DNA from 4 places in the Salinicoccus bachuensis genome. Region 2 is predicted to be linked to each of the others. Evidence: riboswitches for the same ligand, from Rfam matches in the RefSeq annotation. Region 2 holds a riboswitch; each other region holds the start of a gene.
What was found. A riboswitch is a leader RNA that binds a small molecule or an ion and turns the genes downstream of it on or off. The one in region 2 is predicted to bind S-adenosylmethionine.

Region 1 (8,015 bases), 550 kb from region 2:
ATTTCATAAGTCGTAATGAACTCTGTAAAGCCCACTTCCGGAACCCTATGAAACATCCTGCGCAGATCCACTGCCCTGTCCTGAAGCGTCCCAATATCCATATTTCGCCCTTCTTTCTTTTTATGTTCCTGCATGCATTTCCAATGTATAACCAAACATAAGAATGATAGCATTAATCATATTGAAATAATAGGGATTATTGTGATATACCATGAAAAGTCATTAAATTGACAAAATGGATATGTAAGGCTGCCCTCCATATCGGAAAACGGCATTCAGTCGTTACCCGCTGCCATGCATTAGAAATTTTCATGCATGATTTGTCCATTCGGAGCATGAAATTCAACTGTTGCTGGAAGCGTTCCATGGCAACCGGAAATTTTGAATAGGCATGAAAAATTTTCATGTTTCTTTTTGCTTTGTTGAGGAATGATACTTATGTTGCGCATGTACATATGTTATTATTTAGTGCATTGTGCAAAGAACGATCACACAGAGAAAGAAGAATGAAAAATGGAAGAAATATCTAAAAGCAAATACTATGTCACACTACTCGTGCTGGCGATTCTCCTAATTGGGGCGACCCTCAGGTCTCCGATTTCGTCCATTGGACCTCTGGTTCCATTTTTCAGGGAGGATCTCGGCATAACAAATGCCACAGTGGGCTTCCTCAATACTTTGCCGCTGCTGGCATTTGGTCTGTTCTCGCCATTCATACCGAAAATATCATCCAAACTCGGGATGGAAGTGACGCTGCTCCTGTCCATGGCGGTGCTCTTTATGGGCGTCACCCTGAGGGCTGTGGACGGCGTGTATATGCTGGTATTCGGCACACTGCTGGTCGGCCTGTCCATTGCTGTCGGCAACGTGCTCTCCCCCGGCCTGATCAAATCAACATTCCCATTCAAGGTCGGCCTGATGACGGGGCTCTATTCCGTTTCGATGAACCTTGTCAGTGCATTGTCCGCCGGACTGTCCGTTTCCATCGCCCTGTCACCCGGCTATGACTGGCGGTTCGCGATGCAGATCTGGGGCATCATCCCGGCGCTGGCCGTCATCGTCCTCCTCCTGAGACTGCCGGGGATCATCACAACCCGGAAGAAGGTGTTCGCCAAAATCGATGCCAGACCCGGGAAAGGCCTGTTGAAGTCTAAGCTTGCCTGGGCGGTGACCCTGTTCATGGGGCTGCAGTCGCTGATTGCCTACAGCCTTTTCGCCTGGCTGCCGATCATACTGACGACCAAGGGATTCACGGAAAGCGAAGCCGGCTGGCTCATGACCACCTATCAGCTCGCGTTGCTGCCAATCGCTTTCCTCGCCCCGATCGTTGCATCGAAGATGGAGAACCAGAGCCGACTCGCCTTCATATCAGGCATGATGTTCTTCGTCGGACTGCTCGGCGTCTCGCTGATTTCCTCATCCTACTGGGTCGTCCCCTTCCTGATCATCATCGGTATCGGGGCGGGCACGACATTCAGTCTGGCGATGATATTCTTCGTCATGCGGACCGGCACTGTCGAACAGTCTTCACAGCTGTCTGCAATGGCACAATCCATCGGCTATCTCATCGCAGCGGCCGGACCGCTGTTCCTCGGTACCCTCTCCGAATTTGCGAATGGCTGGGCAATCCCGCTGATCGTGCTGATGAGTGTGGCAGTGATGGTTGCACTCCTCGGCCTCTATGCCGGACGGCCTGAGAAGATTGATTTTGAAGAAGCAAACTGAATATCAACAGACGCAATCCCCGATGGACATGTCCATCGGGGATTGTTTCATATGCTGGATCGTGAGAGCGAAGCCAGCCGCTTTGCAGGATGATTTTCGGGAATCCTTGGACTTCCCTTCCCGAACAGGTTCTCCCTCAGTGTGGACGCCTCGTACTCTTTCCTGAAGCTGCCTCTTTCCTGGAGGACGGGGACGACGAGTTCTATGAAATCCTCGAATGTCCCGGGAGAGTGGGCCTGGATGATATTGAAGCCGTCTGCATCCCCTTCATTCGCCATCGACTCGAGTGCATCGGCGACCTGTTCCGGCGTACCGACCACTTTTGTCGCCCCGATGCCGAGACCGTGATGCAGCACCGCTTCCCTGACCGTCCATCTCCTGCTCGTACTCGCCACCGTGTATTTCTGCAGAAATCCATGGGAAGCATCGGTTCTAATGTTTTCCACATACTGGTCGGGGTCATACCCGGAAAAATCGATGCCTGTATGGCCACTCAGCATGGACAGCGTCCCTTCATAGCTGACGTGGGAAAGGAGTGTTTCATATTTCTCCTGTGCCTCCGCTTCCGTCCTGCCGACAACCGGTACGATGCCTGGGAATATTTTGATGTCTTCAGGATTTCTCCCGGCTTCAGATGCCCGTCTGCGGATATCTGATGTGAATGATTTCAGCTCCTCCAGATTGCTCGCTATGGTGGTGAAGAGCGCCTCGGCATGCTTGGCGGCGAATGCCCTGCCCTTTTCGGAGGCTCCCGCCTGGAAGAGGACCGGTGTACGCTGGGGAGATGGTTCGACCACATGCATCCCCGGGACGCTGAAGAACTCCCCTTCATGACTGATCGGATGGACCTTCTTCGGATCTGCATAGACGCCGGTTTCGACATCCGCTTTTACTGCATCCTCCTCCCAACTGTGCTCCCACAGTTTATAGACGACATCCATGTATTCATCCGCCCGTTCATACCTCCTGTCATGCTCGATCTGATTCGCAAGGCCGAGATTCACCGCTTCGCTCTTCAGATACGACGTCACGATATTCCATGCCACACGTCCCTTCGTCAGATGATCCAGTGTCGAGAAGTCCCGTGCCAGTTTATAGGGTTCGGCATATGTAGCCGAACATGTCGCAGCAAAGCCCAGATGTTCCGTCGCTGCCGCCATTGCTGAAATCTGGAGCATGGGGTTATGCAGGGGGACCTGGACGGCATTTTCAATTGAAGTGTCGGGGCCATCCTTATAGACATCATATATGCCGAGCACATCGGCAAGGAACATTCCGTCAAACTTGCCGGCTTCAAGCAGCTTTGCAAGATCCACCCAATAGTCGAGATCTCCATGACGCACCCCCTGGTCCGCTTCATGCCTCCATAATCCCGGGGAATGCGGGGCGACAGTGTTCATCGTAAAACCATTCAGCCGAATCTGCTTCTTCATAGATCATCTCTCCCTTTACAGTATTCATCGAAAAAACCCATCAAAAAAGTAGGAAATTAAAAATACCCCATCCAATGAGGAAGAGGTATTAGGCAAGAGACGCTCCTCCTCATCTTCCAAGCATGACGCTTGTTGGAATTGGCACCGTTCAACTTTTGAAAGTGGGGTTGCCGCAGGATCTCAGGACCAATTTCCTCCCCTGGCTCTTGATAAGGAATATATTCAATTTAGAGTTAAAAGCTATGATATCAGCTATATAATTTTCTGTCAAATTCAAATTTTTAAATATTTTAGTTCCATGGGATATATCCATGAGGGGAAGAGACGGACGTCAGCCCCCATCACCTCCGTTTTGGACTCGGGCCGCGTTTTACTTCCCTCGGCAATTCGAAGAACGGCTGGATATCCTGCACGTATTCGAGAATGCCCATGAAGTCGCCACTTTCATCGAATACAGCCTTATATGTGACATGGACATACTTGTCCTTCTTTCTGAACCACATCGTTTCTGATTCCTTTTTCCTCTTTTTCAGGTCATGGATGATGTGCATCACCTTCTTCGTACTTTTCGGCGGATGGCAGTTGGCAACGTTCCTGCCGATGGACAGTGGTGTACGTATGAACATCATCTCACCTGATTCCACAATGTCATTGAAGTATTTGAAGAGTCCATTCCGATCGACAAACGTGATTTCGACAGGAAGATGATTCAGTATCAGGTTCGCTTCCTTCGCTGTCAGATAGCCCCCGCCAAATTGCATGTGGACCGTATCATCCAGGGACTCGGACTGATTCCGCCTGTCGTATCCACTTCCATTCTGATACTTGCCCACGGAATCTATCGCATATCCGAATGCCCTGCTCTCCGCTGCAATCGCCGTCCAATCCCGCTCTTTGAACAGGGACTGTGTCAACGGTATGAGGAGGTATGTTTCCTCGAGCATCATTTCCTCACACGCGTCCTTCAGGTCATCAAACGATCTTCTTACATGACGGAATTTGATGTCGTCGATCTTTTCCGTCCGTTTCCTCAAAGCCCGGAGCAGAAGGCGGATGGTATCGTGCTGCGCCCACATCTTCCGCGGGAGTGTATAGATGCCGCGGCGCTCGAGAAGTGGAAAATAGAGTTTCTCCTTCCTGTTGAAGTGGCAGTTGATATCCTCGAACCGAATGACTTCTGCGATGAGCGTGTCCACCATCGTCCGCTCCCCTGCCTCGTAGCACTCGAGAAGGTGGCCGATGATTTCCAGCGATCCGGAAAGCAGCCTGTTTTCCTTCTTCAGTATGCGAAGTGGATGACTGCCATCTTTTGATACATGGATATCAGTCAATGATTTACGATGGATGTGTTCATGGATATCGAGAAATTCCCTGACATCATATATGGAAACCTCCTTTTCCACATACTTCACTTCCATTATCGCACCAAGCATTTCACCCGGTTCCATTTCCTCCAATGCCGCGCTGAAATCAGCCATCACGCTCTCCACCGGCTCTCCCCGGTTCATCCTGAGCAGCAGAGATCTTACTTTGCTGACGTCCGTTGTTGCCATGGACATGCAATCACCCCTTCAAATTTTTCTCTTCCTTTTAAACATGTATCATCAATACATCTATTATATGACATTTCCCCCTCCCGGTACCGCCTGTTTCAAATCGTTAACATTTTTTTCGCTATTGCGAGATATTTTAGACACAAAAAAGCGCCCTTCAAAGTTTCCACATCTTCCGTGGCTCCTTTGAAGGACGCTTATCGGTGTTTCTATACCTGTATCATGCCCTTCTCCCGCATTTCGAGAAGAGCCGTTTCGAGCGCATGGACGACATGCTCGAAGACGAGGCCGCCCTGGACGAATACAGTGTAGGGTTCCCTGATCGGCCCGTCTGCGCTGAGTTCGAGGGAGGCGCCCTGGACGAATGTTCCGGCGGCCATGATGACCGGATCCTCATATCCCGGTATGTCGCTTGGCACGGGAAGAAACTGTGAATTGACGGGCGAGGCCTTCTGTATCATCTGGGTGAAGGTGACCATCTCCGCCTCCGTATTGAAGGACACGCTCTGGATCAGATCAGTCCGTTCTGCATCCGGTGCCGGATCTGTCGCAAGCCCCGCCTTCGACAGCAGGTGACTCGTCAGTACTGCTCCGTTCAGGCTCTCCACCACCGCATGCGGCGCCATAAAAAAGCCCTGGTACATGTCAGTGTTGGCGTTCAAACTCGCCCCCATCTCCTTGCCGATGCCGGGCACGGTGAGTCGGTAGCTGATCCGCGTGATGAGGTCCTGATCCCCTGCGATGTAGCCGCCCATCCGGGCGAGTCCGCCGCCAGGATTCTTGATTAGACTCCCGGCGATGACATCCGCGCCGGCCTCGACCGGTTCGCGGGTCTCTACAAACTCGCCGTAGCAGTTGTCGACGAAGACGATGATGTCCGGATATTCCGCTTTTATCCTGCTGATCATCGCCTCCATTTCACTGATGGTCAGCGACTTGCGCATGCTGTATCCGCGGGAGCGCTGGATGGCGACCATCTTCGTCCGATCTGTTATGGCATCCATGATCGCCGCTTCATCAAACCGGTCATCCACGAGATCGATGGACCGGCAGCCTACCCCCTTCTCCCGCAGGCTGCCGACGTCCCGATCGGAACTGCCGATGACCTTGGCAAGCGTATCGTAGGGTTCGCCGCTGATATAGATGAGCTCATCACCCGCCTCGAGCAGTGAGAGCAGGACCAGGCTGATGGCGTGGGTGCCTGAGATGATCTGGCTTCTGACGAGCGCATCCTCACTCCTGAAGACCATACGGTAGATCTCTTCAAGCTTGTCCCGTCCAACATCATCATATCCATAGCCTGTCGTGCCGGAAAAGTCGCTTTCGGCCACCCCATTCTCATGGAAGGCATGCATGACTTTCTTAAAATTTTTTCTTGCGATCTTTTTGTTTTCCCTGATGATCGGATCGATCTCTTCGATTGCTTCCTCAATCAGGCGACTGATATCTGTTTCTGTATACTCCACGCGGTCATGCCTCGTTTCTTTCTGAAATTCTCCGGCTCCATGAACCGGGTGGTTCGTAGCCTTTCAGCCTGTATGTCCCCGCTTCTTCATCAAGCTCCTGTTCATCGACGATGGTATACCGCTTGAGGTCGTAGATCTTCTGGGGTTCGGACATGGGCAGCTCGGCTTCATATTCCTCCATATATTCCTTCATGAACCCTTCGAGCACCTCCAGGATATCCTGGGGCGGCATGTCCTTGTTGACATAGGCATGCGGCTCACCTGGTGTGTAGTACCGTCCGTCATCGATGTCCGTCTTGTTGAAGAAGACGATGGAAGGGATGTGCTCCATGTTGAGCTGGGCCACAAGTTTCTTCACGGTATCGTAATGGGTTTCCAGATTTTCCGAGCTATTGTCAATGACATGGATCAGAAAGTCGCTGTCGGCCGCTTCCTCAAGCGTGGACTTGAAGCTTTCGACCAATGTCGTCGGCAGGTTCTGGATGAATCCGACGGTATCGGACAGAATGCATTCGAATCCGGAAGGCAGTGTAATCTGCCTTGTTTTCGGATCGAGTGTGGCGAACAGGGCATTCTCCTCATACGTATCACTTTTCGCCATCGTGTTGAACAGAGACGACTTCCCGGCATTCGTATAGCCGATCAGCGAAATTTTGACAACCTGGTTGCGGTTCCTCTTTTCACGGTATCTCTCACGATGGGATTCCACGACTTTGAGCTGCTTCTTTATCTCCTTTATCCGCTGGTTGATGTGTCTGCGGTCGGTTTCGAGCTTCGTCTCTCCCGGCCCCCTTGTGCCGATGCCGGCCCCGAGGCGGGACAGGTTGATGCCCTGGCCTTTCAGACGCGGTACGAGATACTGCAGCTGGGCAAGCTCTACCTGCAGCTGCCCGGCCTTCGATTGTGCCCTCAGGCTGAATATGTCCAGTATGACCTGTGTACGGTCGATGACCTTCGTATCCATGACCGCCTCTACTGCACGGTTCTGGCTGGCCGTAATCTCGTCATTGACAATCGTATAGTCTATCTCCTCATCCACATCATAGCTTTCACGTGTTTCCGAGAGGAATCCGGTACCGACATAGGACCTCGGATCCTTTGTCGTACGGTTCTGGATATGGACACCGATGATTTCGATGCCGACCGATTCTGCAAGGCTCCGAAGCTCCTCCACTTCTGTCTGAATGTCTTTTCTTTTCGGTGTGTTCACTGCGATGATGACACCTCTATATGTGTTTGACACTTGAGCACCTCCTACGTTACTTTAATATATCATACCCTTTTTGCTGAACGGATAGAGATGTTTTTGTTTAGCATGGGAGTATTTTGTCTAAATAAGTTATATATTTGTGTTTCTCGCTTTTAGAAAGGGGTCCAAAATCATGAAGACGCATCTATATGATATAGAAGTCCATGATGACACCGGTACACCGATGCGTATGGCGGACTTTGCGGGCAAAGTCATACTTATCGTCAACACAGCAAGCGAATGCAGTTTCCGCAACCAGCTTTCGGAACTTGAATTTCTCTATCAGAAATACAGGGATGAGGGGCTCGTCATACTCGTCTTCCCTTCCGATGATTTCATGAATTCGGAACCGCTTGATGCCACCGCCGCCAAGACCCACTACCGTAACGAATACGGCGTGACGTTCCGGGTCATGGAGAAGACGGAGGTCAAAGGCGACCGGATCCATCCCCTGTTCAAATATCTGACCGAGGGCAGAAGCGGCCTGTTCACCAACACTGTGAAATGGAATTTCACCAAGTTCCTCATTTCAAGGGAAGGCCGGATCGTGAACCGGTTTTCTCCGCAGAAATCGCCCATGGCACTTGAA
Region 2 (8,015 bases):
ACGGACGGGATGCGCGCATTGTCGATATGGTCGAGCGGGTAGGCGGCACGTGTATTCTCCGTCAGTGAACCATCATCGTAGTCCGGGTTCCCATCCTCATCGAGGACAACATTCTCGAGCACCGAACCGAACTTGATCGCCTTGAAGATTTCAGGTTCCTTCTCAGGAGAAAGGTTGACCGTCTTCGCATAGCAGCCCCCTTCGATATTGAACACGCCGTTTTCATTCCAGCCGTGCTCATCATCACCGATGAGTTCGCGCTGGGCGTCCGCAGACAGCGTCGTCTTGCCTGTACCGGAGAGGCCGAAGAAGAGGGCGACATCCTTGTTTTCCCCTACATTGGCAGAGCAGTGCATGCTCATTACGTCCTGCTCGGGCAGCAGGTAGTTCATAATCGAGAAGATGGATTTCTTCATCTCTCCCGCATATTCCGTGCCACCGATCAGTATGATGCCTTTTTCGAGGGACACGATGACGAATGCTTCCGATTTGGTTCCATCGGTCTCAGGGTCGGCCTTGAAGGTCGGTGCAGAAACGATCGTGAACTGTGGATCCATGCCGAGGGCTTCTTCCTTCGTTTCCGGACGGATGAACATCGTACGCGCAAACATGCTGTGCCAGCTGAACTCGGTCACCACACTGAGGTTGAGGCGTGTCCTTTCATCAGCGCCTGCATAGCCGTTGAAGACGAAGACCTCCTCCTTCTCCCCCAGGTAGTCGATGACCTTGGTGAACAGATTGTCGAAGACCGTCTCCGAGATGGGCTGGTTGACCTCACCCCAGTCGACCTTGTCCTTTGATACACCATCTTCGACGATGAAGCGGTCCTTCGGGCTGCGTCCGGTATATTTGCCCGTTTCAGCACGCAGCGCACCCGTCTCCGTCAGTCTGCCTTCTCCCCTCTTCAAAGACTTTTCGACCAGCTTGGATGTGGAAAGCTGGACATGCGAAGTATCCTTAGCCACCAGATTTTGAATGCGTTCGGAATGGTTTACCATAATTATTGCCCCCGTTTTATGTAGTTTACAAAGTAATCAGGTACTTTCACGAATTAGTATAACACATTGATAATTGATGTGACATAATAATTGTAAAATATTATTACCTTGATTTGATTCCCATCATCTAGTATATTATATGTTAAGTTATCTCTTATCAAGAGCCGGTGGAGGGAACATACCCGACGAAACCCAGCAACCTCTTTTCAACAAAGAAAGGTGCTAAAGGATGCAGAAGTTATTCTGATCGATAAGGGGAAGAGCGGAGCCTTTTCTCGTATTATTGGGAAAAGGCTTTATTTTTTGCTACTGGGAGATAGCTAATAATCATAAAGGAGATATTTTTAATGGCAGAGCGTAGACTTTTTACTTCCGAATCCGTGACGGAGGGACATCCTGATAAAATTGCGGATCAGATATCGGATGCAATCCTGGACGAAATACTGAAAGGGGACCCCCATGCCCGGGTCGCCTGTGAAACTGTAGTGAATACAGGCATGGCACTGATCGTCGGAGAAATAAGCACGAACACCTATGTGGACATCCCGAAAATAGTGAGGGAGACGGTGAAGGATATCGGTTATGTCCTTGCCAAATATGGCTACGACTACAAGACGATGTCCGTCCTTACCGGAATAGACGAACAGTCCTCCGATATCGCCCAAGGGGTGAACAATGCTGTGGAGACGAGGGAGACGGATGCCGTATCCACCGGAGCGGGGGACCAGGGGCTGATGTTCGGCTTTGCATGTGATGAGACTGAAGAACTGATGCCTCTGCCGATAGCATTGGCCCATAAGCTGTCAAGGCGCCTGACCGAGGCGCGCAAGGAGAATATCATCGACTATTTGAGACCGGACGGCAAGACGCAGGTCACTGTCGAATATGATGAGAATGACCAGGTCAAGCGGGTGGATACGATCGTCATCTCGACACAGCATCACGAAGAGATTGAAAAGGAGACGATCCAGCGGGATCTGCTTACGCACGTCATCCGTGAAGTGGTGCCGGCCGAACTGCTTGATGAGGAAACGAAATATATCATCAATCCGACGGGACGCTTCGTCATCGGCGGCCCGCAGGGGGACGCCGGACTGACCGGACGGAAGATCATCGTCGATACTTATGGTGGCTACGCACGCCATGGCGGCGGGGCCTTCAGCGGCAAGGATCCGACCAAAGTCGACCGCTCTGCAGCCTATGCAGCACGCTATATCGCAAAAAATATCGTTGCTGCGGGGATCGCTTCCAAATGCGAAATCCAGCTGGCATACGCAATTGGGGTCAGCGAACCCGTTTCCATATCTGTGGATACATTCGGCACTTCATCCTACAGCGAGACGGATATCGTCGCAGTCATCAGAAAGATTTTCAACCTTTCTCCGGACGGCATCATAGATATGCTCGACCTGCGCCGACCGATATACAAGAGTACGGCAAGCTACGGCCACTTCGGCCGGGAAGACCAGGATTTCCCATGGGAGAAGCTGGACAAGGCCACGCGGCTCAAAGAGGAACTCTCAAGCATCAAAGTGAATTAGACGCAAAGAAAGGCTCCGGAATATTCCGGAGCCTTTCTGATTGGATGAGACGGGATGCTTTCTATTCGGTATCCTGTTCTGTCGGCTCTTCCATTGTTTCGTCTTCCATTGTTTCATCTTCCATCGTCGTTTCTTCCATTGTTCCTTCTTCTGTCGTTTCTTCTTCAGAAGAACCGCCGCCGCAGGCACCGAGCACGAGAACTGAAGCAAGTCCGCCGGCCATTAGATACTTTCTGAGTTCCATAACCAATCCTCCCAATTTCTAATAGTCTGCATGCTAAGCTGCTTGCTAGTTCTCTCTCTGCCTAGCAAGTTAGTACACAGGTACCCGGGGCGGGGATGTTAAAACATAAAAATATGATAATCCGGATAAAGTCTTGGAACTTCCATTGATGGGGCAATGAATTAAAATGGTAGATTCACACAGATATGATGGATGGTAAATAGATTTTTATGAAAATATCCGTTTTTGATCGTAAACAGATATTATTTTGATATAATGAACAAAGTCTTAGGCAAGACGACAGAAATTACAATATGGAAGGGAATTGAGAAGGAGCTATGAATACGGAAATTTTCACTAATCCAATCGTCATTGCACTGCTGGTGCTGCTGCTTGCCATTGCCATCGCTTTCCTGGTCTATTATCTCAAGCATAGGAATAGAGTCAATGCGCTCAAGGACGAATATGGCAAAGAGAAGGAAAGCCTGGTAGAAAAATATGAATCCGACAATGAAGAGCAGCGCCTGGAGTATAAGAAGGAAGTATCATCACTGAACGAAAAGTACCATAATGATACAACCCTGCTCAATAATAAACTTTCAAGCCTGCGCCAGTTTACAGTGGACAAGGGTGAATATCTGACCGACCTCTCGCTGATCCAGTTGAAAGAGCGTCTTGTACGTGATGAAAAGATCAGGGAAACGGACATGTATATACTATCCAATGTCTATCTGCCTTCGAGGAACTATACAAACACACGCAAGATCGACCATCTGGTGCTCACGCGCACCGGTATATATCTGATCGATTCCAAGTATTGGAAAGGTCATATACTGCACGGGGTGGATGAAAGCAATTTTGAAGAGCTGCCATACATCGAATCCTTCTTCGACCTGCTGGACCTGGACAAATCCAAGGAACAGACCCTGATCTTCGAAAAGTCGGATGACAAGAATGTATCGGTCAACTACTACAATGACACGATAGAAGAGACGAAGATATCGGCTGAGAAGCTGAAGAACGTCTTCAAGCTCCAATATGATGTCGTGCCGATGCTCTATTTCAATCCACAGGACAATGGAAACTACTCCATCAGCAACTACTCTACAGATCCATCCATAAAAGTCCTTGTCGGGGAAGAAGAACTGGAAAACTTCTTCCTGAAATACGTCTTCCATGGCAGGTTCCAGTACACAGTCAAAGACCTGGATGAGATCGCAGAAGCAATCTTCCAACTGAATCCCTGATCGTATCCTTTGTTTTGAATATGAAAAAGTCCTATAATTTTTTTATAGGGCTTTTTATTTATTCCAAAGGAGGCGTAGCAATGTCTGAAGAAATAATTGTACTGAACCCGGCTACCGGGGAAGAGGTTGACAGGGTCAAGAAGGAAAGCAGAGCGGACATTGAACAGAAGATCGACAAGGCACACGAGATGTTCAAGCAGTACAGGAAGAAGAACGCGCATGATCGCAGTGCACTGATGGTCAGATGGTCTGAGCTCATACGGGAAAATAAAGACGAAATTGCAGAACTGATCACTAAAGAGAATGGCAAGCCGCTCAAGGAAGCGACCGGTGAAGTGGAGTATGCATGCAGCTACATCGACTACTATGCCGAAGAGGGAAAAAGGGTATATGGACGGACGATACCCCAGCATGAAGATGATGTGCGCCTGGTGGTGACCAAACAGCCGATCGGGGTGGTTGCGGCGATTACACCGTGGAACTTCCCAGTGGCGATGATGGCAAGGAAAGCAGCACCCGCAGTGGCTGCAGGATGTACTTTCCTCGTGAAACCGGCGAGTGAAACACCGCTATCGGCAATCAAGTTTCTCGACCTTGCCCTGGAGGCGGGCTTCGAAGAGGGCGTCATCCAGTATGTGACGGCATCAGGCAAGGATGTCGGAGAAGTCTTCTCAAAATCAGAAAAGATCATGAAACTGACCTTTACAGGTTCCACTGCCGTCGGCAAGACGCTGATGGAGGGGGCGGCGTCCACGGTGAAGAACATCACGATGGAGCTCGGCGGCCATGCACCGCTTGTGGTCCATAAGGACGCAGATCTGGATACTGCTGTGGAACATGCGGTAGCGACGAAATTCAGAAACTCCGGACAGACATGTGTATGTGCCAACAGGTTCTATGTACATGAAGATGTTGCGGAAGCCTTCAGTCAGAAGTTTGCAGAGCGTGTGAAGACCCTGAAGGTCGGAAACGGACTCGACGAAGGCGTTGAAGTGGGGCCGATGATCAATGAGGATGGCTATGACAAGGTCATGAAGCACATCAGTGATGCAAAGGACAAAGGCGGTCAGATTACTGCCGGCGGCGAAGGCACCAAGGATGCCGGCTACTTCATCGAACCGACGGTCATCACGGGTGCTACGGACGACATGCTGATCATGAATGAAGAAACATTCGGTCCAGTTGCCCCGATCCAGACATTCTCCACCCTCGATGAAGCGATAGAGAAGGCCAACGACACGGAATACGGTCTCGCGGCATACTTCTTCACTGAAAGCTATCGTGATGGCATCAGGCTGCAGGAAGGTCTTGATTTCGGCGTACTCGGCTGGAATAATGGCAAACCAAGTGCGGCACACATCCCATTCGGCGGTTTGAAAGAGAGCGGCATCGGACGCGAAGGCGGACCGGAAGGCATCGAACCGTATCTGGAAACAAAAATCACTTCAATGAAGATATAGATCACAAAAAAGGCCTGCATCCACTGGATGCAGGCCTTTTTTGTGAAATCAGAAAGAGACACCGATCAGAAGCCCAAGCGCGAGGGCGACGAGGCAGAAGAACATCATGGTGAAGGTATATCTGGCGAGTTCCTTGAAGGCCTTCGCTTCGAACAGCCGAAGCTGATCGAGGGTGAATGCGGAGTAGGTGGTCAACCCGCCCAGGAAGCCGAATATAATCATAAAGTAGAGTAGGCTTTCCTGGGCAACAATCGGCATGCACAGTCCCATCATGAACGCGCCGAGAACATTGACGGTGAAAGTGCCGTATGGCAGGCTGAAGCGGTCGAACAGCTTCAAAGAAACGATATAGCCTCTTATGACAGCGCCCAGAGCGGCACTCAGGGCAAGGAGAACCAGTTCAATCATCGTCCCATTCCACCTGCCTTCCAACCCAACAGGGCAAGGCAGAAACCGCCGGCCATATTCACTGCAAGATAAATGATGAAAATGAAGTATTCACCATAGGAAAGCAGGAGATACTGTTCATATGTCAACATGGAGAAGGTAGTGAAACTTCCCAAAAGCCCAGTGATGAGAAAATCACGCAGATGGCCCTCCCTGTCATGGAATCTTCTGAGCAGAACACCGGCGACGAAGGCACCGCTCATGTTCACAATCAGCGTGCCCATGAAAAAGGGTGATGCACCGGACACCGTTGCAAAGGAAATTGAAGATCTCAGGAGTGCACCGATCATGGCACCCAATGATATGAATAGATATTTTTTCAATATGTATCCTCCCTCAGTAATGATTGGGTGAAGTGCAAAAATCAGATAATGTCTTTTTATATATTAACATAAGAAAACTCTGGAAGAGAGTGTATAGAATGGAGGCGAAACTTTATACTCTCATTTGATATATCTGGTCCGATGCTCATCGTAAATGAAAAAAGCGCAACTTTTTAAAGTTGCGCTTTTAATATTGGTCAGTCTATTTTCTTGTAAAGTATTTCAGAGCGGCAAATCCGATGGTCATTGCCCCTGCCGCCGCAGCACCAGCCTTGAATTTGGGGTCATTGGTAAGCGATTTGACGACCAGATTGATGTTCTGTGGACGCTCTGCGAGCCTTCTCATGAAGTAGGCGTACCAGTCGGTGCCGAACGGAATGTAGACACATACGCTATATCCCCTCTCCACGAGCTCCCTCTGGAGTTCCTTGCGGAAGCCGAAAAGCATCTGGAATTCGAATCGGTCGTTCGGAATGTTATTTTCCTTGATGAACTCTATGATATCTTCGATGATGTTGTGGTCATGGGTTGCTATGGAGGTGAATCCTTCCCCTTTGGTCAGGTGGAGTCTGATCAGAAGCTCCAATGCCTTGTCGATGTCTTCCTTGGCCTGGAGGGCAACTTGCGGCGACTCCTTGTAGGCCCCTTTGACAAAACGGATTCTTTTGTCCTTATACTTGTAGACATCGTCTTTTGCGCTGAACAGATAGGATTGCAGCACGGTGCCCACATTGTCGTATTCCTCCATGAGCTGGTCGACGATACGGATGGTATCATCATAGGCTGCATGGTTCTCCATGTCGATGTTGACGAACATATCGTGTGTTTTTGCAGCGTCCATGATCTCCCTGACATTATCCAGACAGAAATCATAGTCGATGTTGAGGCCGATCTGCGACAGTTTGACGGAGGCCGAGGCATCCACGCCTTCCTCACCGATGGCCTGTATCATTTTCAGGATGAGATCCTTTTCTTTTGTGGCATCCGTTTTATTGGTGACGAATTCACCAAGGTTGTCAAAGCTGACACTCATCCCCTGGGAATTGATATCTTTGATACGTTCAATCGTCTCATCTACTGTGATGCCGCCTACAACTTTGTTGGCCCCGAACTTCAGGCCAATCTTCTTGCTTGCGTCATTCAATACTTTGTTTCCTGATAGTGCGATGAATACATCTCTTAATAATGGCATAATTTACCTCCCGAATCTTTCGTAACAGTTTATATTCTACCCTTAATTGCATTTTTTAGACATCAAAAATATGTCAAAATTATATTTTATTTGTAGTGGGGGATATGATTGACATATGTTTCATTGATCCTTTTCATTTCTTTCAGATCTTCATCAGTCAGATCCCTCACAACCCTGGCTGGCCTTCCGAACGCCAGCGTATTGGCTGGTATTTCGGTACCTGGTGTCACAAGGCTCCCTGCACCGATGAAGGCGTTCTCCCCGATGACTGCACCGTCAAGCACTGTAGAATCCATGCCGATCAATGCATTTTTTCTGATGGTGCAGCTATGGAGGGTCACCTTATGTCCGACAGTCACATTGTCTTCTATTACAAGTGGCATGTCCGGTGTTTCATGAAGAATCGACAGGTCCTGTATATTCGTATGGCTGCCGATCCGGATCGGCGCAATATCTCCCCGCAGCACGGTCCCGAACCATACGGATGACTGTTCTCCGATTTCTACATCTCCGATTACCGTAGCATTCGGAGCGATAAAAGCGCTTTCATTAATCTTTGGAGTGTTGCCTTTGTAGTCGAGTAT
Region 3 (8,015 bases), 620 kb from region 2:
CGTCGCCTTTTTCGGCGTCGTCATACTGGCAGCTGCAATGTCCACGACGGACGGCATCTTCGTCTCCATTTCGACGGTATTCGCCAATGATATCTTCCTGAAGTTCCTGGTCAAGCGGAACATCGTCAAAGTCAGCGACGAAAAGGCGCAGAGGATGGCCTTCCAGATCAGCCGGATGACTGTGCCGATCATCGGCCTGCTTGCACTCCTCATCGTCATCCGTCCGCCCGAATATATGGGCGACGTCATGTGGATCGGCATCTCGGGCATCGCCGCTGGAACGATGGGACCGATACTGCAGGCGGTCTATGCGAAACGGAAGGCACCGGCGAGGGCCGCCGAACTGTCGATGATAGTCGGCCTCGGTTCCTACCTGTTCCTCTACTTCAGCGGCATCATCCCGAGCACAATGTCGGCAGGAGCTGTCGCGACCTTCATCGGCATCGCGACCATCAACGTCGCCTCGTGGGTGCTCCGTCCATCCACAGAGGTGAAACCAGTAGAAGAAGGAGGGTCCTGATGTTCGTCAATGAAATGCTGTCCATCTGGCTTTACGGATTCATCGGTACATTATCCTTCATTGGATTGTTCATATGGAAGGGATATATGAAAGACCGGTAGACAGAACAGACGCCATGCGAGTATTCGCATGGCGTCTTTCTTCATATTATACATCTGCCAGCCTTTTAAACATCGTGCACCCTGTTTTTATATTTTCATCGATGAAATCATATTCGGAAGTATGGATGGGCGGATGATCCATGCCGTTGCCGATATAGAAGTACGCCGCCGGCACTTCTTTTGCATAGTGGCCGAAATCTTCAGAGCCGCGGATGGCTTCATGGAGTTCATTCACTTCCAGATCGGCCTCCATGGCAGCTCTGCGCACTTCATCAGCCATGGCAGGGTCATTCACCGTTTCGGGGAATGCATCCGAATATTCGAATGAGACTTTCAGTCCGCGGTTCATTGCTTCATCGTGTGCAATGGTGATGATATCCGCCTTCAGCTGCTCGAGCTCCTTTTCATGAAGGGCGCGGATGGTCAGCGACAATTCGCCTGCATACGCCGCCATCCCGAAGTCCCGCTCTCCGACATCCACATTGATGATTGTGGCAAGCAGCAGGCCACGGCTGCCTTCGGTCAGTCTTGGAATTTCACTGATGAGGTGGGCAATGGAGTGGGCTGGATTGATGCCATCCTCCGGCGTGCTTGCATGGGCGGGCTTTCCCGTCATTCTGATGACCATGCCTGTGGAGGCGCACTGGAGATTTCCGTCTTTTATATTGATCGACTGGTATGGCATGCCGCTCATGTTGTGGCAGCCATATATCCTGTCGATGTTCTCGTCCCTCAGCAGAGGGAGGCACTGCTTTGCACCGTCACCGGTCTCTTCGGCAGGTTGGAAGAGGAAGAAGATGCTGTTGGCACTGCCCATCTGGTCGACTTCAAGTGCGAAGGCGGCAAGGGTCGCTGCATGGCCATCATGGCCGCATTTGTGTGCCTTGTCCGGAACTTTAGAAGCCCATGGAATATCAAGGGTCTCCGCCATCGGCAGGGCATCGATATCCGCCCGAAAGGCGATGTTGACGCCGTCGGTACCGCTGCGGTATGCAGCATAGAACCAGCTGCCATGGTCGACGATTTCCAGGGAAGTATGTGCCGTGATGAAATCCATAAGGTGCTGCTTCGTCCAGGCTTCTTCATTGGAAAGTTCCGGATGTGCGTGCAGCTCATGCCGCAGATTTCTGGCAAGTTCAAAATTTTTGATGTCCATGTCTCCACTCCTTATCAGGACTTGTAGATCTTTAGGAAAACTTTAGCATGCCGGCTGCCATAAGTAAATTTATGATTCTTCTGAAAATATTCTTGTGCTTTACCTTCTTGTTTGTAATAATGTTATTTATTGTTTGAAAATTTTAAAAAGGGAAGGTAACTATGGAAAATAATCAGAAGAGGGGAATCTTCAACCGTTTCCTCGATGTAGTCGAAAGGGTGGGAAATAAACTTCCCGATCCGATCGTACTCTTCATCATACTGATGTTTACGATTCTCGGCGCCTCATTCATTGGAGGCATGCTCAGGTGGGAAGCGGTAAACCCCGCTGACGGTGAAACAATCCAGGCGGTGAACCTGCTCAACGGCGAGGGAATCGTCCGCATCTTTACAGAAGCAATAACGAACTTCAGTGAATTTCCACCCCTCGGCATGGTATTGGTCGTCATGATCGGTATCGGAATGGCCGAGAAATCAGGATACTTCGAGACGGCGATGAAACGTGCCATCGAAGTATCACCACAGAAACTCATCCTGCCGGCCATCATCCTGGTCGGCATCATCGGCAACGTGGCCGGTGACGCTGCACCGATCATCCTGCCACCGATTGCGGCGATGGTCGTCATGAAGCTCGGCTACCATCCATTCGTCGGACTGGTCATGGCGTATGCCGCCTCCCTCGGTGCATTCGCGGCCAACATCATCCCGGGAATGACCGAAGCGCTGGCGCTTGCATTTACAGAGCCCGCCGCCCAGCTGATCGACCCCGACTATACAGGCAGCCTGCTGATGAACTACTACTTTACGGCAGTGGCCACTGTCTTCCTGCTCATCATCGTCTATTTCGTGACGAAGAAGATCACAGTGCCCCGCCTCGGTACATATGAAGGCATGGAGAAGGCCGACCATGAACCATTGAAACGGGAAGAAGTCGTGGCCCTCAGATGGGCGAACATTTCCGCACTTCTGACATTCATCGTCTTCATGGTATTGCTGCTTCCGGAGAATGCGATCTTCCGCAATGCAGAAACGGGCTCCATCATACAGGACTCCCCGTTCATGAATTCGATCATATTCATATTGACGATATTTTTCTTCGTCCCAGGCCTCGTCTATGGGCTCAAGGCGGGCACGATACGCTCGACGAGGGACTTCGGCAGCATGCTTGGCGATGCCATGGGCACAATGGGCAGTTATATCGTCCTTGTATTCTTTGCTGCCCAGATGCTCGCCTACTTCAGCTGGAGCAACCTCGGCCCGATCATCGCCATCAAGGGGGCGAATGCCCTCGAGGCGGTGAATGCATCTGGCATTCCGCTCATCATCGGGTTCATTTTGCTGGCGGGGCTCATCAACCTGCTGATCGGCAGTGCTTCGGCAAAATGGGCCATCCTGGCACCGGTATTCGTACCGATGTTCATGCTGCTCGGCTATGACCCGGCATTCACGCAGATGCTCTATCGTATCGGGGATTCGTTCACGAACCCGATTACACCAATGCTGCCATATCTGCCGCTCCTGCTCGCGTTTGCACAGCGCTATGACAAGAATGCCGGACTCGGCACACTGCTGTCAGCCCTGCTGCCATATTCGATCGTCCTGTTCTTTGCTTGGACGATACTGCTCATCGTATGGTATCTGCTCGGCATACCACTTGGTATCGACGGGCCGATCTACCTGCCTGAATCTTGATAATTGAGGAGAATGGAAAATGAATCTGCAACAACAGATTGAAAATGTAATGGAAGAAGTAGTCACATGGCGCCGCACGATGCACAAGCATCCGGAAATATCATTCCATGAACATTGGACAAGCGGCTATATAAAATCAGAACTTGAAAAAATGGGGGGTGTTGAAATTTCCCAGCCGACGGAAACGAGTGTCCTCGGCATCATAAGAGGGGCGAATCCCGGCAGGAAAATCGGCCTCCGTGCAGACATCGATGCCCTGAAGATCCAGGAGGAGCGTAGGGATATAGACTTTGCCTCCACGAATGACGGCGCGATGCATGCATGCGGCCATGACGGCCATGCTGCCATCCTGCTTGGGGCCGCCAAAGTGCTCTTGCATAATATCGAATCCCTCCATGGGGAAGTCTACCTGATCTTCCAGCATGCTGAAGAGGAACCGCCGGGCGGTGCACAGGAAATGGTCGCAACAGGACTCTTCGATGACCTCGACTTCATCTATGGCCAGCATCTATTCACACCGATACCGACAGGGAAAATCGGCATCACGAATGGACCGATTACATCAAACTCCGATACTTTCGACCTGAAGATCCAGGGGCGGGGCGGCCATTCCTCCCAACCCGAGAACTCGATCGACCCGATCGTCATCGGCGGCCAGATTCTGAACCAGTTCCAGACGATCATTTCACGAATCACCTCGCCACTCGATTCCGCAGTCATCTCGACGACGAAATTTCATTCCGGCAGTGCGAAGAACATCATCCCGGACAGTGCGGTGCTCGAAGGCAGCATCCGCACCATCAATGACGAAACACGTGAAACGGTCAGGGAACGGATGGAAAAGGCGATCGACGGCGTCTGTGCCATGTATGGTGCAACCTACGACTTTTCATTCAACTATGGCTATTCCGCGGTAGTGAATGAAGACACGGTTACAGACAGGATCAGAAAGATGGCTACAGAGGAATTTGGAGATAAAGTATTTGAATATCCGCTCGCCATGGGCGGGGAGGACTTCGCTGCCTTCTCCCGCATCATCCCGGCAACCTACGCCTGGATCGGCGCAGGGAACAGGGAGAAGGATATGGAATATCCGCACCACCATCCGAAGTTCGGCATCGACGAAGACAGCTTCATCGATGGCGTGAAAATGATGGTCCATACTGCGCTTGAAATGACACAGCCTGAATAGTTTTGAAGTGAAAGAAAAAACCTGATCCTCAGAGGATCAGGTTTTTTTGGGTGAATGGGGGTGCTGTTTTACTCAACTTGCCGTCGTTCGACCTGCGATGGTCGATTCACAGCAGAGCCTCTCTCCAATCACCCGGCGTTCTTCATTCATCCCATCACGCATTCAGTTTCCTCGGGAAACCGATGAGTATCGCGATGATGCCGCAGATCAGCAGCATCGCGGGATAGATGGAGTATGGAATCATCGCGACTGGAGAAATGGCAGCCAGTCCTGCCGCGGCAAGCATCTGTCCGCCGTAGGGGATGAGCCCCTGGAAGGCGGCGGCGAAGATGTCGAGCACACTCGCCGACTTCCTCCGGTCGACACCATATTCGTCGGCAATGTCCCTGGCCAGTGGCCCGGTGATGATGATGGAAATTGTATTGTTGGCTGTGCTCAGGTCTGTTGCACTGACGAGTGCGGCGATTCCGAATTCCGCACCCTTTCTGGAACGGATTCTGCTGGTGATGAAGTGGAGCAGGTAGTCGATGCCCCCGTAGTGCTGGATCAGCGCAATGAGCCCGCCGATCAGGATGGCGATGATGGCGATGTTCTGCATGTTGCCGATGCCTTCCCCGGCAGCGGCGACGAATGATGTGAATGTATAGGAGCCGTCAAGGACGCCGACCAGACCGGCAAATACGATGCCCCCTGCCAGCACAATCAGTACGTTGACACCGAGCAGGGCGATCACCAGGACGGCGAGATAGGGCAGGACCTTGACCAGGCTGTAGTCGAGATCTGTCGCAGGTGTTGTGGTCTGTCCGGATGAAATGAACCAGAGTATGATGACCGTCGCGATTGCGCCCGGCAATACAATGAAGAAATTCGTCTTGAACTTGTCGGCCATTTTGACTTCCTGGGACTGGGTGGAAACGATCGTCGTATCGGAAATGACCGACAGATTGTCCCCGAACATGGCGCCGCCGATGACCGTGGCAAGTGCCAGTGCGAGTGGCAGGTCCGTCTGTCCGGCAATACCGATGGCGATGGGGGCGAGTGCCACGACCGTGCCTGTAGATGTCCCCATTGAAATGGAGATGAAGCAGCAGATGATGAACAGCCCGATCAGCAGCAGGCTGCTCGGCAGGAGTGACAGGCCGAGATTGACTGTGGATTCCACAGCGCCCATGTTTTCTGCAACCTGTGAGAATGCACCGGCGAGCAGGAAGATGAGCACCATCAGCATGATGTTCTCCCGGCCGGCACCTCGGGTCAGGATGCCGATCTTTTCATTCAGCCGGTCTTTCGGTTTCAGGAACATCGCTGCAACGATGGCGATGATGACCGCAACTGTGATCGGCATTGCCTGGAAGTCCCGGGCGATGATGCCGGTACCGATGAATAGGGCAACAAAAACAAGCAGGGGGAGCAGTGCAAGCGGATTGCCCCGTGTATTATCCTTCATGATGGAAAGCCTCCAATGGTTTGATGATGATTATGAGAAACAAAAAAGCCCACTTCATAGAAGAAGAGGGCAGGAATACATCTCTTCTTATCTTCAAGCATTGCGCTTCTGGAATTGGCACAGGACCGGTTGGGCTGTTGCCGAGGCTTCAAAGGGCCAGTCCCTCCACCTCTCTGGATAAGAATCATCTCAATTTAATTTAAGACAAACTTTACCGCCTTTTCCCGGCACTGTCAACAGGGGGAGGCGCTTTATTTAAATAATTCAGAGCACAGCATGAATGAATCTTCACAACCATTGCGAGTTACTCTATACTTGAATGACAAAAGTAAAATATTGGAGGGGAAGACCATGAGTATGGAATATGCACCACCTTTGAGCTTTGGCCGGGATGGGGCGAAAAAGCACGTTGAAGTGTTTCTGAATACCGCCTGCCCGTACTGCGTGAACTTTTTCCTGGCGGCTCATGAAGCTGTGATGCCACGTGTCGAAGCGGGGGAAGTGAAGTACACCGTGAAGCACTATGACAAACCGAAGGTGAGGCTGCTTCACGGAACGATAGCGAACCTTTTCATAGACTACAACCAGCCGAATGAAGCGTATGAAATCATGAAGTCCCTGTTCCTTACACAGGGTGAATGGGCGCATCTCGACAGCGGCGAAATAGAACAGATGATGGAGCAGGAGTATGGCTGTCAGGAGCAGCGGAGTACGATGAACCTGAGCCTCGATATTACGAAAGAGGCACTGGAGCGTTCAATTTCAGTTGTTCCGACTGTTTTCATCAATGGTGAGAAACTCGAGTTCGACAGTAGGAGCCCTTCCGAAGAAATCGGGAAAGCACTGGTGAGAGCACTTGACACAATTTGAATTCATTTCCATCTATTCTACATGTTTCTAGTGTCTCTGGGTAAAGGTTTAAGTAAACCCTTATGTACGTTTCGCCATACTGGTACAACCCAAGATAAACTGCACTGGAGATGGTAATGATGGCTTCAGCAATCGAATTGTTGGAAAAGGTCCAGCAGACATTTGCTTCACAGTATGGATTGACATTTTTCCTCACCGACAGGGAAGGGGAGGTGCTCACTTCGGTCGAAGGCGACAACAGACTGTGCAGTACAATGCTGGAAGAAGGACTATTGAACGAAATGGAAAATATACTCAAGCATGGTGGGCGCATCAACCGCCCGCTCATGTATGAGATATCCTCGGGCATCCATATCATGGCAGCGCCTGTCATGGATGGCGAGGGGACGTCCCACTATCTGTGGGCAGGTGTCCTGGTGGAACAGGACACAGAGGCCGACACGCAGGACGAAGCATATGAGACGGTGCCCGTCCTCGACGAAGACAATAGAAGCGAGTGGCTCCAGCTTGCCGGCAGGATCGCTGAGGTGACTGCATTATGCCTGCAGCAGACCGATGTCACGCCATTGTCCAGCCTCAGTCTCGACAGGCTCAGAAAATCTGTGCAGCAGCATGAGGCGGCGAGTGCCGAACTCTTTTCGCAAGTGACTGAAGATGGTGGAGAAATCGAGTTCCTGGGGATTGCCGAACAGACCGGGGAGGATGTCTATACTGTAACCAACATCATCGGGAAGGAAGCCGGGACACTCAAAGGGAAGCAGTTCATCGTTGGGGAAGGATTCCTCGGAAGGACTGCCCTGACGGAAGCGCCGGGATACTGGGAGGACATCGGCCGGGACAGGCGGTCTAGGATATTCTCCTCCCTGGAGCAGCGGCCACAGCTTCTGTTTACAGACACGGCACGGATGCACGATGGTTCGGTCGCTGTGCTGTTCGGAGGCAGCTTTTCGAAGAAGCGGGCAAGTGCTTCAACGAAGACGCTCATGCAGATGACCTCCATACTCACTGAATCGAGCCTGCTGGTGGAAGGGCTGCGGG
Region 4 (8,015 bases), 510 kb from region 2:
CTGTCCTCGTCAGCCAGCTGGCGCCCGGCGGAAAGATGGTCATCCCCGTCGGTGACACGTTCGACCAGGAACTCAGGCTCGTCGAAAAGGACAAAGATGGCGGAATCAATACTTCCTTCATCGAACATGTAAGGTTCGTCAGGCTCAAAAAAGATAAAGAATAGTCCGTCCCACTTCCCTTGATGTATTTGTTGCTATACTATATAGTGTATAACAATACATACTAGGAGGATATGAAATGACGACAGACGTACTCTACAAACAGTCCTACAAGAACCGCCTCGGTGAAATCAACAAGCTTGCCCCGGAAGCCGCAAAAGCATTCGGACAGTTCGACCAGAAAGCGATGGCGGAAGGCGTACTCCCTGCCAAACTGAAGGAGCTCATCGCTGTGGCAGTGGCCCATGTGACCGGCTGCCCATACTGCATCGATATCCATGTCAAGAACCTGAAGAAGCTCGACGGCTCCAAAGAGGAGATGGCGGAATCCATCATGGTCGCCACTGCCCTCAAGGCAGGCTCAGCATATGCCCACAGCATCAATGCACTGAATGCCTATGATGGAAACGAAGACGACAGCCTCTATGCCAAAGGGGACCTGAAGAACCTCGCACAGCTCAATAAGGTCACACCTGAAATCAACAAGGCATTCCAGCAGTTCGATGCTGCTGCCATGCAGGAAGGCGCGCTCACAGCAAAAGAGAAAGAAATCATCGCTGTCGCCATCGCCCATGTGACCGGCTGCCCATATTGCATCGAAATCCATACGGGAAATGCTAAAAAGATGAATGTCACGAAAGAGGAGATTGCCGAATCCATCTTCGTCGCAACAACATTGAAAGCCGGTTCGGCATATGCCCACGGCATCAATGCACTGAACGCCTATGATGAATAGATGAAAAGAGCCTCATCCATACAATATGGATGAGGTATTTTTATATCATCTATCTATGGCTGCCCGCTTCCTCTTTCCCTACCGTTTCAAGCTCACGGCCAAGGAACTTCGCAAGTTCAAGCATGCCGTATTGGCCGGCTTCGGCTTCTGCATCACTGTTGTAGTTTGTATTCGTGTTGATATCGTAAGTGTAGAGGTTTCCGTCTTCATCCTGGATGAATTCTATGCCTGCAACATTGATGCCGTTGTTTGCGAGCACCTTCTTATAATTTTCAAGGATCGGATGGTGGAAATCCTTGATGATCCTGAATTTCGGGGTGCCTTCTTCCTCCTGCTCCCCTGCCGGACAGAACAGATCCTCTATGGAACACGCATCCGCCGGGCACAGTTCGAATCCTTCGGACGTGTCGACACGGACGGCATAGACGAATTCACCACCGACGAATTCACAGCGCGTAATGGAGGCGTCCGGTGATTTGATGTAGTCCTGGAGCAGTGTCACACCATCCACCGGCTCCTCGAATGCCTCGCTTCCGACATATGCTTCAAGGGCTTCGATGGAATCGAACAGCTGGACACCGAGACCTTTGCCTGCACGGTTATGCTTCGTGATGAAGGATTTCCCCTCAAACCGTTTCGCCGCTTCCAGGATCTGGTCCTTGCCGACAGCAGCCACGGTATTCGGCGTCTTTACGCCATATTTTTCAAGCTCCAGGTATTGGGACACCTTGCTCACTTCCAATTGCAGGGCCCGGCTGCCGTTGATTACCGTACGCCCGTGGTACTCAAGCCACGCAAGGACAGCATTCGTGAGCTCCGGAGAATAACGGTTGCCCCGTGTGTGTGAAGATGCGCTGATCCTGTTGTAGAAGACCCCTTCCGGCGGCTCTGCAGTCAGATCCACCTTGCCCTCTGACAGGAGCCAGTCCTCGTAGGGCAGCCCCAGTTCATCCAATCGCTTGAAAAGGTGATCGGTCCATTCAGGGTTTTCGTGCAGTACATATATTTTAGCCATGCTACATCACTCCTTCAGTATTCATAAAACACAACTTATCTGCGTATGCTGCACCTATAAAGACAGAAGCCCTTTTCGGATAGGAAAAGAGCTTCTGACAATCTATATCTCTTCTCATCTTCCAGGCACAGACCTGATGGAATTGGCACAGTATTCATAAGGAACCCGCTGCCGAAGCTTCGTCGGGCCATCTCCCTCTGCTTCTCTGGATAAGAATCAATTCATATTAAGTTGATAGGTTAAAGAATATTCTATGCCATAATCCATGGATAGTCAATAGGAACAGCCTAAATTCAAAAAGGATGCGGTTAACACGGAAGAGAACACTGCAGCAATCCGCATGGTGCTTGCCCCCTCTCCGGGTGGATAGAGCCCATGAGAAGATATATAACTTCGCAAACAGCAAATATCCTCCAGGACCATGGTCCCGGAGGATATTTTTTATTACTTCACCGCTTCCGGCAGTTCAATTTCACCAACATCATTGAATGACGTGAATTCGACATCGCCTGACAATGCATAATCCCCTTCGGCATCTTCACCTTCGGCATCATAATCGATGGACTGGATGAGCGCGTCTTCCTTACCCACCACAATCTCTACATCATTCTGTATGGCAGAAGTATCGATGGCACCGAATTCCACGGCGAAGAGCGTTTCGAATGTCTTGAACACTTCTTCACTCTCTCCATCAATCGTATAGATGACCTGATCGTCCTCCTCTGTAGATTCCAGTTCGTCCTTGATATCCGCAAACGAGAGGACTGCATTTTCGTACGTCACATGATAGAGCTGCTCGGCACCGACGGAATCAGAAATATCGATCCAATCCGTGCCATTGTTGTAGTACGTCTTTCCATCCTTGGAAATCGTGCGGTCCTCGCCTTCAGATTTCAGATGGAGTGATGGCGGGTCGCCGTCCTTGAACCGTACATCGGCTTCAAGCATTTCCGGCGCTCCGCCATCGACAACCGCCTCAAGATCAAGGACAGCCTGATAGCTCTCAATTTCCCCGGCCTTCTCCACGACTGCAGAAAGTGCTTCATCGTCCGTCTCTATATCAGACAATGAACGCTCCGTCTCGCGCGATTCCTGTGTCGCCTCTTCTGATGTTTCATCTATATTATCCTGCGTTTCCTCCTCCTGGCAGCCGGCCAGAATGGCTGTTGCAGTGAGGGTCGCGAACAGATATTTTGAAACCTTCATATTCCCTTGCTCCTTAGAACGCTGATTTTTCATAAATCATATCATGGATCATTTCAATTCACTAACAATATGCTAGTGGCTGACACGCCGCCTCGGCTTCTTTCCCGATTGCCTGCGCATCTCCTGGATGCGGCTGAAGGTGTAGATGGCAAGGCCACTCCATATCAGGATATAGGCCACTGTATGGATGTCCGTGAATGCTTCGTCATACATGAAGACACCGATCAGCAGCATGATCGTCGGCGCGAAGTACTGAAGGATGCCAATCAGGGACAGGCGGATGCGCTGGGCCCCGAGCGAGAACAGGAGCAGCGGAATGGCTGTAATCACCCCTGTGCCGATCATGACCAGACTGTCTGCATTGATGCCGAAGTTCCCCCCGCCACTGCCTTCAAGGAACAGTATGTATATGAGGGCGAATGGCGCAAGGACAAACGTTTCAACAGCCAGTGCGAATACCGCGTCCATATTGATGACCTTCTTGATCAGACCATAGATACTGAACGACAGCGCCAGGGTAAGAGAAATCCATGGCGCGGAGCCGAGACCCACCGCCAGGTATGTAACACCGAGGAAGACGATGATGATTGCCATCCATTGTGACTTTGAGAACCGTTCTCCAAGGATGACGAAACCGATTAATATGCTGATCAATGGATTGATGTAGTAGCCGAGGCTTGCATCCAGAATATGTCCGTTATTCACCGCGATGATGTACAACAGCCAGTTGGTGGTGATGACAGTCGAAGCGGCGAACAGTGCAACGATTTTCTTCCTGTCGCGGAAGATGAATTTCAGGTCCTTGTAGAACAGGTGCATCCTGTTGGTGACAAGGATGAATACAATCATGAATACGAAGGCCCACAGGACCCTGTGTGCGATTAGTTCATAGGAGGAGATATGTTCAACCTGCTTCCAGTAGATGGGCAGGAACCCCCATATCAGATACGCCCCGAGGGCAAAAATTATACCTTTGCTGTTTTCACTCACGTCTTCACCTCATTTTAAGCATTACAGCAATTTTACTCCTCTCAAATATTATTTCAAGACAAAAAATAAGATTGAAACAGATGTTTCAATCTTGGGCGGGGATTCATGGCTGGTGCATCCGCCGGTATTCCCGGTCGAGTGTATCACGGCTCTTGAAATAGTATGCGGTGATGCTGCCGACCATGAAATACATCACCACGGCATATGCCGCAACCATCAGAAGTGCGCCTGCCACCATGAGTATGGGAAATGCGATTTCATTTACAAAAAGGCCTGCCGGTATCGCTGCCACGATGAATATGAGATAGATGGCGAGGGGAATCATCCAGAGCAGGAAATTGCTGAAGAGCAGTTTCCATATGCGCTCCCCTCCACGGAACATGACCTCCCAAGCCACCTTGAACTTGTCTGTTGTGGGACTGAGCGGCTGGTCGATATAGGCCATGTAGACAAGGAACATATAGATGGCAATCATCAGATAGGGGATGTATGAAATCATCACCACCAGAAAATTGAGCAGGACGAGTCCAATAATCAGACCGATCTGGCCGCCCGACAGGCCGCTCCCCTGCTCAAATGTCTCCGCCAGCGTAATCAGCGGCATATTGACCGCCATCAGGATGAACTGCATGATGAGGCCGAGCACAAAGGAAATTGCGAAATAGGCGGCCAGTACGAGCAGCCCCAGCTTGATCACTTTGCTGTACCTGCCTTTTGTGAACACTTTGAATGCTTCCCTGAAACCGAAGTCACGCCCCAGGCAAGTGCAGGCATAATACCGCATTACACCTACTCCGAACGGATAGAACAGGAAGATTCCGGCAAGAAGGAACAGGAACCCTACTGCGAACACCCATAGCACCGCTACTCCACTGTCGATGAATGAAGCCGGCAATGCCATCACCAGAATGAACAGGACGGCGGCCGCATACATCAGTATGAACGCCAGTACCGTCAACCAGAACGTTTTCATATGGCTGCCGGCGCCATTCCTTTTATATGCTGCCTGATAGTCGAACATGAAACGCCCTCCTTTTTCTTCCAGTATACCACTTGGCTGCCTGTCTTTTAATCCATAACATGTGGTTTGTCACACATTGCGTGACAAACCCGCTTTTTGTTTATATTGTAAGCGCTCACTTTTCGGCTTATATTTAGAGTACATACCAAATATTTATAAGGGGTGACACTTATGTCCGAAGAAAAGAAAGGATTCTCCCGCAAAGTCCAGGCATTCGGCTCGTTCCTGAGCAGCATGATCATGCCGAATATCGCCGCCTTCATCGCCTGGGGACTGATCACAGCACTATTCATTGAAGCCGGATGGCTGCCGAACGAAGAACTTGCCGGCATGGTCGGTCCGATGATCACATACCTCCTGCCACTGCTCATCGCCTATACCGGCGGTAAGCTCGTCCACGACGTCCGGGGTGGGGTCGTCGGCTCCACTGCGACAATGGGGATCATTACAGCATTCCCCGACTCCCCGATGCTCCTCGGTGCCATGATCATGGGACCACTCGGCGGCTACCTGATCAAACAGGTCGACCGTGTGCTTGTACCGCGCATCCGCCAGGGACTTGAGATGCTCGTCAACAACTTCTCTGCCGGCATCCTCGCCTTCCTGCTTGCACTGTTCGGCTTCTATGGTCTCGGCCCTGTCGTTTCCTGGCTGACGAATATGCTCGGAAGGCTCGTCGACATCGTCGTCGAGGCTGGCCTGCTGCCACTGGCGAGCATATTCATCGAGCCCGCCAAAGTCGTATTCCTGAACAATGCCATCAACCATGGTGTGCTGACACCACTGGCCACCGAAGAAGTACAGGAAGCGGGACGCTCCATACTGTTCACGCTCGAATCCAACCCGGGTCCCGGCCTCGGCATCCTCGTCGCCTACATGGTATTCGGCAAGGGGACTGCACGTGCCACTGCACCGGGTGCTGCCATCATCCAGTTCGTCGGTGGTATCCATGAGATCTACTTCCCGTACATCCTCATGAAACCACTGCTCGTCGTCGCCGCAATACTCGGTGGCGCCACAGGCATCTTCACTTTCAGCCTGTTCGGCTTCGGCCTGTCCGGCCCTCCGGCACCAGGCAGCATCATCGCGTACTTCGCCATGACGCCAAGGGGCGAACATCTGATCATGTTCCTCGGCGTATTCGCAGCCGCACTCGTCTCCTTCATCGTGGCTTCACTCATACTGAAATTCACACGCCAGCCTGACGACGACATCGTCGGCGCGACGGAGAAGATGGAAGCGACCAAAGGCAGGAAATCTTCTGTTGCAGGTTCCCTGACACAGGCTGAAGCTGCTGAAACGGAAACTGCAGAAGCTGCGACCTTCGACTACGGCAAAGTGGACAAGATCGTCTTCGCCTGCGATGCCGGCATGGGTTCAAGTGCCATGGGTGCGGGCATGCTGAAGAACAAGTTCAAAAAAGAAGGACTCGACATCGAAGTCACGAACTCCGCCATCAACCAGCTGAAGGGTGACGAGGACATCATCATCACACAGAAGACCTTGACTGAAAGGGCGGAAAGCAAAGTGCCGACTGCCAAGCATATCTCGGTCGACAACTTCCTCAACAGTCCGAAATATGACGAACTGACGGAAGAGCTGAAGCGGGAACAGAAGGGCGTGGCAACAGACGGCCAGGAAGCAGCGGACGCGCCGTTCGACTACAGCACGGTCGACAAGATCGTCTTCGCCTGCGATGCCGGCATGGGTTCAAGTGCCATGGGCGCGGGTATGTTGAAGAACAAGTTCAAAAAAGAAGGGCTTGACATCGATGTCACGAATTCCGCCATCAATCAGCTGAAGGGCGACGAAGACATCATCATCACACAGAAGACGCTGACTGAAAGGGCGGAAAGCAAAGTGCCGACTGCCAAGCATATCTCGGTCGACAACTTCCTCAACAGTCCGAAATATGACGAACTGACGGAAGAGCTCAAGAAACACCAGAAATAGCTATGAATACAAGGAGGTGCCATTATGATCAGTTCTCGGGAGAAAAAAATCATCAACGAGCTCATCTATCATAATGGCACCTTTCTGCTCATCAAGGAATTGGCAGACACGCTGGGCGTTTCCTCAAGGACCATCCACCGGGAACTGAAGAACGTCACCGATACTCTTGGCCAGCTCGGCATAGAGCTGATAAGGGAATACAGGAAAGGCGTAAAGCTCGAACTCGGGCCGGGTGAGATCGACGCACTCACCGCCTTCATCAACACGCATGCAGCCAAGGATTTGAGCAACGAGGAGAAGAAGGTCGCACTCATCTATAATCTGATGCTGAATCCGGAAGGCCTCAAGAAAAGTGCGCTCGCCGTCGAACTCGGGGTCAGCGAGCACAAGGTCGATGAGCTGATTGGGCAGATGACCGCGCCCCTCCAGGCTTCAGACCTTGAAATCAGGAAAACGCGTGCCATCGGCATCCAGCTCGTCGGAGATGGACTGAACAAGCAGAATTTCCTGGCTGACATGATGGTCAATGAACTCAACTCGAACAGCATCTACTCGGTCATAGAGAACAACTTCGTCTTCAGCTCCCTGGTCAACAGCAATATCATGGGGCTGCTTGAAGCCGACAACATCTTCAAAGTGGAACGGCTGCTCATGGATGAACTCGAGGTGCTTCCGTATCAGCTGACTGAAAATGCATATCTGAACCTGACGCTGCATATCGTGCTGGCCATCGACCGCACCGAGCATTCGCAGAACGTATCCGTCAGGGAGTCGCTCAAGGATGAACTGCGGGATACACAGGAATTTGAAGTATCCCTTGCACTCACCAAGAAACTGGAAGCCGAATTTTCGATCACCTTCCCCGAGGAGGAGGTCTACTTCATCTGCATGCATCTTCGGGGCAGCAGAAGAAAGTCACGGGAAGCCGATGATGC

Region 1: another riboswitch for S-adenosylmethionine. It lies ahead of RQP18_RS05425 (LLM class flavin-dependent oxidoreductase); the one in region 2 lies ahead of metK (methionine adenosyltransferase).
Region 3: another riboswitch for S-adenosylmethionine. It lies ahead of RQP18_RS11550 (Na+/H+ antiporter NhaC family protein); the one in region 2 lies ahead of metK (methionine adenosyltransferase).
Region 4: another riboswitch for S-adenosylmethionine. It lies ahead of RQP18_RS11045 (ATP-grasp domain-containing protein); the one in region 2 lies ahead of metK (methionine adenosyltransferase).

What each region holds. Positions count from the first base shown of each region.
Region 1 covers NZ_CP138333.2:1,095,586-1,103,600, reverse strand. Annotated here, with positions in the region: gene RQP18_RS05435 (amidohydrolase) at 1-101, opposite strand, end outside; gene RQP18_RS05430 (CynX/NimT family MFS transporter) at 514-1,725, shown strand; gene RQP18_RS05425 (LLM class flavin-dependent oxidoreductase) at 1,773-3,158, opposite strand; SAM riboswitch class I at 3,265-3,374, opposite strand; gene RQP18_RS05420 (PAS domain-containing protein) at 3,500-4,717, opposite strand; gene RQP18_RS05415 (aminotransferase class I/II-fold pyridoxal phosphate-dependent enzyme) at 4,921-6,177, opposite strand; gene hflX (GTPase HflX) at 6,182-7,420, opposite strand; gene RQP18_RS05405 (glutathione peroxidase) at 7,560-8,015, shown strand, end outside.
Region 2 covers NZ_CP138333.2:1,648,668-1,656,682, reverse strand. Annotated here, with positions in the region: gene pckA (phosphoenolpyruvate carboxykinase (ATP)) at 1-998, opposite strand, end outside; SAM riboswitch class I at 1,150-1,255, shown strand; gene metK (methionine adenosyltransferase) at 1,346-2,539, shown strand; gene RQP18_RS08310 (hypothetical protein) at 2,601-2,783, opposite strand; gene RQP18_RS08305 (nuclease-related domain-containing protein) at 3,101-4,009, shown strand; gene RQP18_RS08300 (NAD-dependent succinate-semialdehyde dehydrogenase) at 4,090-5,469, shown strand; gene RQP18_RS08295 (fluoride efflux transporter FluC) at 5,518-5,877, opposite strand; gene RQP18_RS08290 (fluoride efflux transporter FluC) at 5,874-6,239, opposite strand; gene RQP18_RS08285 (proline dehydrogenase family protein) at 6,442-7,431, opposite strand; gene RQP18_RS08280 (gamma carbonic anhydrase family protein) at 7,518-8,015, opposite strand, start outside.
Region 3 covers NZ_CP138333.2:2,268,337-2,276,351, reverse strand. Annotated here, with positions in the region: gene RQP18_RS11570 (sodium:solute symporter family transporter) at 1-520, shown strand, start outside; gene RQP18_RS11565 (M20 metallopeptidase family protein) at 668-1,777, opposite strand; gene RQP18_RS11560 (AbgT family transporter) at 1,939-3,468, shown strand; gene RQP18_RS11555 (M20 metallopeptidase family protein) at 3,488-4,660, shown strand; gene RQP18_RS11550 (Na+/H+ antiporter NhaC family protein) at 4,815-6,107, opposite strand; SAM riboswitch class I at 6,192-6,291, opposite strand; gene RQP18_RS11545 (thioredoxin domain-containing protein) at 6,459-6,977, shown strand; gene RQP18_RS11540 (helix-turn-helix transcriptional regulator) at 7,094-8,015, shown strand, end outside.
Region 4 covers NZ_CP138333.2:2,158,653-2,166,667, forward strand. Annotated here, with positions in the region: gene RQP18_RS11035 (protein-L-isoaspartate(D-aspartate) O-methyltransferase) at 1-164, shown strand, start outside; gene RQP18_RS11040 (carboxymuconolactone decarboxylase family protein) at 239-895, shown strand; gene RQP18_RS11045 (ATP-grasp domain-containing protein) at 945-1,910, opposite strand; SAM riboswitch class I at 2,022-2,126, opposite strand; gene RQP18_RS11050 (hypothetical protein) at 2,355-3,116, opposite strand; gene rarD (EamA family transporter RarD) at 3,189-4,106, opposite strand; gene RQP18_RS11060 (hypothetical protein) at 4,210-5,127, opposite strand; gene RQP18_RS11065 (PTS mannitol-specific transporter subunit IIBC) at 5,299-7,080, shown strand; gene RQP18_RS11070 (BglG family transcription antiterminator) at 7,105-8,015, shown strand, end outside.